2 regions of the Oceanispirochaeta sp. genome follow, and region 2 is predicted to be linked to the other one. Evidence: riboswitches for the same ligand, from Rfam matches in the RefSeq annotation. Region 2 holds a riboswitch; the other holds the start of a gene.
What was found. Region 2 has a riboswitch for cobalamin ahead of PF479_RS04765 (hypothetical protein). Riboswitches for the same ligand answer to the same signal wherever they lie in the genome.

Region 1 (3,135 bases), on a different contig from region 2:
CAATTGAATCAGTTATGCGACAACAAGGCAGACTGCCGCCAGGCTCACCTCTACGGCGGCTACCAGGCAGAACGGTTCGGGGGGAGCTATATCTACTTCTGTCCCATCAATATGCTTCACTGGGCCTCCCCCCTTATGGAGGAAGGACTCATGACAGGAGCGCTGATCGCGGGCCCGTCACTGATTATTGAAACGGATGAGCTCATAGAGGAATTGAAATCAAAATTCGGCGAAGATTCTGTCGAACAAGCCGGATTGAGAGAGAATCTTGAAAAGATTCCCCTGGTCACAACCGAAAAGGCGAAAGCCCTTTCCGAATTACTGCTCATTACCGCCTCTCATCTCATTGAAGGTGATCATTCAGAGCTGACTTCCAAAAAAGACTCGATGGACCAGCAGTCTCAAATTTCAGAGTATATTCAGTACATCAAACAGATGGAGTATAAAGACACAGAATTTTCCCAGTATCCCATCGAGAAAGAAAGGGAGCTCCTCCATCTTATTCAGACCGGTGATTCCAAAGAAGCCCGACGGGTACTCAATGAGATCCTCGGAGCAGTGTTCTTTTCCTCCGGGGGAAAATATGATGTGGTGAAGGCCAGGGTATTAGAGCTGCTGATCCTCCTGTCCAGGGCTGCCGTGGAAGGCGGCGCCGATGCCGAACAGATTTTCGGGATGAATTATAACTATCTGAAAGAAATCAATAATTATAATTCGGTTGAAGGCCTGGCGGGTTGGCTTGCCAGGGTCATCGTACGCTTCTCCGACCTGGTCTTTGACTTGAGGGATGTCAAACATGCGGATGCCATCTATCAGACCATTCAGTATATCAACAAAAACTATGCGGATAAGGTCACTCTTGATGAAGTGGCCTCTGCGGTCTATCTGAGTCCGGCCTACTTCAGTAAAATATTCAAAGAAGAGATGAAATGCAATTTTAACACCTATCTGAATCAGGTGCGGATCAATAAAAGCAAGAACCTCTTAATGAACAGCAAATTCTCACTCGTTGAAATTGCCGGGATGGTCGGATACGAAGATCAGAGCTACTATACGAAAGTTTTTAAAAAAATGACGGATCTATCTCCTGGAAAATACAGAGAAAAGCGAGGGAAAATTGATCTGAAAACACAGGAAATTCATTAAAAAGATATTCGGTAGATCCTTTATATTCACATTTCGATGCTTTCACGCCTAATTGCTAGTAATTTGATATGGATTATTTTTTACCTAATTCCCCATTTTTTACCAAAAATTACAGATAAATTCCAATACGGCACCTTATTGTCATAGCATACTTTAATCGTTCAGAATGAAGGAAGCGAGGTGAGAATCCTCCACGATCCCGTCACTGTGAGCAGGGACAAACCTGAATCATGCCACTGGAAGCACAAAGTTTACCGGGAAGGCTCAGGGGAGAATGAACTGCAAGTCAGGATACTTCTTATGGACCGGTTTCCGGGGTAGATCCTACCTCGCCGTATGCCGCATTTCGCACTTCGTGGATTAAGTCGAATGTATTAGACGATTTAACTTAATACAGAACCGGAAAACCCGGTTCAACCAAGGAGAAACATGATGGCAGATCTCGAACAGATTTCCGAATTGATGCAGAAAGGTAAAGCAAAAGAAGTAAAAGAATTATGTCAGGAAGCCCTGGATGCAGGGATTCCTGCTCAGACTATTCTGGATGACGCCCTACTGGCGGCCATGAATATTGTGGGAGTGAAATTCAAGAACAATCAGGTATTCGTTCCCGAAGTTCTGATAGCTGCCAGAGCCATGAATGCCGGTTTGGAAGTACTCAAATCAGAATTGGAAGCCGGCGGTGCCGAAACAAAGGGAAAAGTAGTCCTGGGGACAGTGAAGGGAGACCTTCACGATATTGGTAAGAACCTTGTTAAAATCATGCTCGAAGGAAAGGGGCTGGAAGTCATTGACCTGGGTACAGACGTATCTCCCGAGCAGTATGTGGAATCCGCAAAAGCGAATGATGCCAATATCATCGCCGTTTCTGCTCTCTTAACAACAACAATGACTCAGATGGAAAATGTTGTGAAAGCAGCAGTTGATGCGGGTATCAGAGATAAAATCACTATCATGATTGGCGGAGCTCCTGTAACACAGTCTTTCTGCGATTCCATCGGTGCCGATATCTACACTCCCGACGCAGCCACGGCTGCAGACAAAGCCCTGGAAGTCTGCTCAAAATAATCTCAGATTTTCATAGTTGGCTTAAACCAACTATTGGACTACAATAAAACTCCGGTTATGCTGGAGTTTTTTTTATTCCAATTTGAATACACCAAAAGGCCCTTCGGTCCAATGAGAATAACCCGCCGGAAATGCGCCCACTTCTGGTAGCACATTATAACCAACCAAGGCCCTGCAGCCTGGAGAACAAATGAGGAGATGGATATGAAAATAAGCAAAAAGGTTTTTGGTACTCTTCCCGATGGAAACATTGCCGATCTGTATACCCTGGAAGGAAACAACGGACTCTCTGTTCAGATAACCAGCTTCGGCGGGGTTATCACATCGATAAAGTGTCCAGACCGCCAGGGAAAAATTGAAGAGATAACTCTGGGATTCGACAGCTTAAAAGAATATACGGATACACGCTTTTTCTTTGGTGCCGCCATTGGAAGATTCGGCAACCGCATAGCGAATGGACGCTTCACTCTGGAAGGTCAGGAGTACAAACTGCCTCAGAACAATGGAACCAACTGCCTCCATGGAGGCGTTGAGAACGCCTTTGACAGAAAGAACTGGCTCATAAGCCCTTTTGAAAAAAAGGACGCAGTGGGTGTGATCCTGAATGCCTTCAGCCCCGATGGTGAAGAGGGGTTTCCCGGAAATCTGAGCACCACCATGACCTATACCCTGACCTCCGGGGGAGAGCTGATATTAGACTACAAAGCCGTCACAGATAAGGCGACTCCCGTCAATCTGACTAACCATAGTTACTTTAATCTGGGGGGAATACACAAAGCCACTATTCTGGATCACAGAGTACAGTTAGACTGCCCCTTTTATCTTCCCGTGGATGAAAAGCAAATTCCCACAGGAGAGATTCTATCGGTAAAAGGAACCGTCATGGATTTTACTGAAGAAGAGACCATCGGAACCCGGATA
Region 2 (3,135 bases):
TTTTTTCGTAATGATATTGATGACCCCGCCGAAGGCTCCTTCCCCGTATACGGCGCTGTTGCCTCCCCGGATCACTTCGATGCGTTCGATGTCTTTGAGTGAGAAGGAGTTCAGATTGACAGTATCCCCTTTTCCGTTGTTCTGGGGGACTCCGTTGACAAGGATCAGAACCTGCTGGCCGCTGCTGCCCCGGATGCTGACAGTGGAAGGTTCCAGTGTGGTTCCAGACCGGCTGACAGTCACACCCGGCGAGACCTGCAGAGCTTCGCTGACAGTTCGGGCTCCCATCCTCTCCCAGCTCTCTTTTTCGATGACCGTTTTCTGCCCTGAGGCCGTATCCGTGGTAGACCGTTCACCGGTAATAATAATCTTGTCGGATTCGGGAGGCTCGGAAGCATTTTGTGCCCCCAGGGAGAGAGTCAGAAACAGCAGACCAGAGAGTAATCCGGCATGCCTTTTCAACTGCCGCCTCCGGCAGGTTCTGTGTTGATACCTAAGGCAGACATCAGGTTGGCACCCAGGCACCATGTCTTGTCGTAGTCCTGACCATCCAGAATGGTATCGTCATCTATGATTTTCAGGTACTTCATTTTTCCATCAGACGGCCAGGGATCACCGTCATGGTAAAAGTCATCTAAATTGAAACCGATGCCTCCCAGGTTCACATCGGAGGCAGTGAAATAGCGGCTCACTGTGACACCAGTCATAGGAACCCATTGATCGACTCCGCTCAGGTTTTCAAGGCTTTCGGCCTGAATGTCTGTGCGGAAGTTGGCCCAGCTCGGTTCATTGCCGTGCAGATTCTTTACAGAGGCATAGCTATAGTTTCCATTGCTGCTGTCGGGTGTAGGGTTTTCAACAAACTCTTCGTTGTTGTGGCTGTACCATTTCACTCCGTCCTCTGAGACTTCCACATGGGCCAGTTCGGAGCATAAGCCATCGGCCTTGCTGCCCCAGGCGAAGGTCTTGGCAAAGGTGATAAAATCATCTCCATCACCGTTTATGATGACAAAACGGGGGTCAAATCCCCAGACTCCCCAGCCGTTGACTCCCAGGGGGCAGGTTTTTCCCTCACCGCTGGTCCCCGAGCCGGAACCTTCAGGTGGCCCCAGAGCATCCAGGGTATACTCCACGAGGGGATGCCCCTCGCTGTCGGTATACTCACCGCCCTGCCTGGATGTGCCCACGATGCCGGGAGACCATTCAATAAAATTGGTCAGGTAGACATTGTCGGGGTAGGCGGGGTCTGAGGCCAGCAGCTCCTGCCAGCTCATTTCTTCTGCATCATCCGGTGCTACTGGTGAAAGAGGAGTGTTGCTATCACAGCTGAAAAAAAGTAGAAACAGCCCTCCTAAAAGGGCTGCTCTACAGATGCGTATGAGCATTTATAGTTTTGTTGTACTTGAGAAACCACCGAAAAATCCTGTCGCCTCGGTAGCCCCTACAATAGCATCTTCGGGGGTATCAAAATACTCTTCAGTAACAAAATTATACCCTTCTGAATAGTCCATGGAAGTTCCCGCAATGAAATTTTCCCAGCGGAGGACCATATACTTGTTATTGTCAAACTGGATAACTATATAACCATGTTCTCCTTCTCCGCTTTCCCCTCCGTTCCATCCTGAGTTCTCGAAGCTGACAATCTTGGCTGAATATAAAAGCTCTCCACCAGAATAGTTTTGAAAAACAGTTTCTGTAAGGACAATTTTGCTTTCATAAGTTACACCGTCCCATACATATCCTGTATCCCATTCACCAATAATTGCCAAAGAAGCTTCGTCACTGCTATTCAAATCACAGGACATAAATCCTGTAATGACGAGGAGAACCATTAAAAAGAGAGAGAGTTGTTTGATTTTCATTTTCCTTCCTGTTGCGGCGGGAAAAAAAGACAGGATTGGCTCTAAAGTAATAAATAAGACTAAATATTACGGATAGAGCATATCTCCCGGCTTATTCCACGAAGCCTGAAATACATTTTTTCAACACCAGAGTTTCCTGACTCGGGGCCTGCCGAACTGCCCTTCCCGGTATTTTCATACCAGTGGTATTGCAGTCGGTCTCGCTCCCTTACAGTGGCGGGTCCGTGAAGGCTTTTAACCTTACTTCCTCTGAAATATTGATCCTCTTATTGAACACGGGATTTAACATCCCATCTATAAAACTATTGTGATTCTCTTGTAGAATCTTACTGTTAAATCCAGCCCAGGGGGATAAACGCGAGCATCATGATGAGGTTCAAGGCATAGAGGGACCCCAGGAAGATCTTGTTTGTTCTGGCCCTGGCATCATAACAGAGGAAGGCTGCTAAAAAGAAGGGAATGTAGATGAATATCCACACAGTCAGCATGCCCCACCAGGGATAAACCCAATGGAAAATGGGAGATGCCGCCAGGGGAATCTCGATAAGAGCCACCAGGAAGGCGTTCACAACGGCTAAGAAGATTCTGTTGTTGATCCCCAGCATCTTCATGTTTTTATCTTCTGGAAGGACCTTTGACAGGATCAGTCCGGAAACGGAAAACATAAAGCTGATCTCAATTCCCACTCCGATAAGGATTAGAAAGGTTGTGCCGCCGCTGGCTGTCCAAAGGGCATGGCCCGAGAAGTGCTGAATCAGAGCATTCACAATTTCAACGAACCAGTGGACACCATAAAGGGCCAGTCCGGCTGCTATCTGCTTCCATTTTTTATTTTCTATGGCAGTCATATACACATAGAGGACAAAGGCGAGACAGATGACCATCATCCAGTTGAAATTATCCAGCTTTCGAAGATTTTCCAGCGCAGCGGCTGTGGTTTCCGGCTTATTAAGCATTAAATTCTCCCTATCATTTGTAAACCGTGACATTCTTTTGAGATTGTTGCATTTTCTGCTATAAATAACCAGAAATGTTGCATAAAAAAAATACTATAGTAGTAGTTTTTAAAGCAATTCCACTTATACTTCACAGCAATGGAAAATGGTGAAAAATTGAAGAATCCGATGATGGATGAAGCCCAGGGAAATCTATTGCAGGTTTCCGGAGAAATCAGTGATCTGATAAGCTCCAGCTCCAATCATGACTTTGACCTCGAGCAGAGGCTGGATGCATTTGAGGATATTATAGCTTCGGAAGTAGGCGATACGGTGCT

Region 1: another riboswitch for cobalamin. It lies ahead of PF479_RS13910 (corrinoid protein); the one in region 2 lies ahead of PF479_RS04765 (hypothetical protein).

What each region holds. Positions count from the first base shown of each region.
Region 1 covers NZ_JAQIBL010000252.1:2,685-5,819, reverse strand. The annotation lists gene PF479_RS13915 (PocR ligand-binding domain-containing protein) at 1-1,146, shown strand, start outside; cobalamin riboswitch at 1,274-1,464, shown strand; gene PF479_RS13910 (corrinoid protein) at 1,576-2,214, shown strand; gene PF479_RS13905 (aldose epimerase family protein) at 2,419-3,135, shown strand, end outside.
Region 2 covers NZ_JAQIBL010000092.1:426-3,560, forward strand. The annotation lists partial or broken gene PF479_RS04755 (TonB-dependent receptor) at 1-462, opposite strand, end outside; gene PF479_RS04760 (hypothetical protein) at 459-1,385, opposite strand; gene PF479_RS04765 (hypothetical protein) at 1,386-1,862, opposite strand; cobalamin riboswitch at 1,971-2,159, opposite strand; gene PF479_RS04770 (hypothetical protein) at 2,195-2,818, opposite strand; gene PF479_RS04775 (pyridoxal-phosphate dependent enzyme) at 2,975-3,135, shown strand, end outside.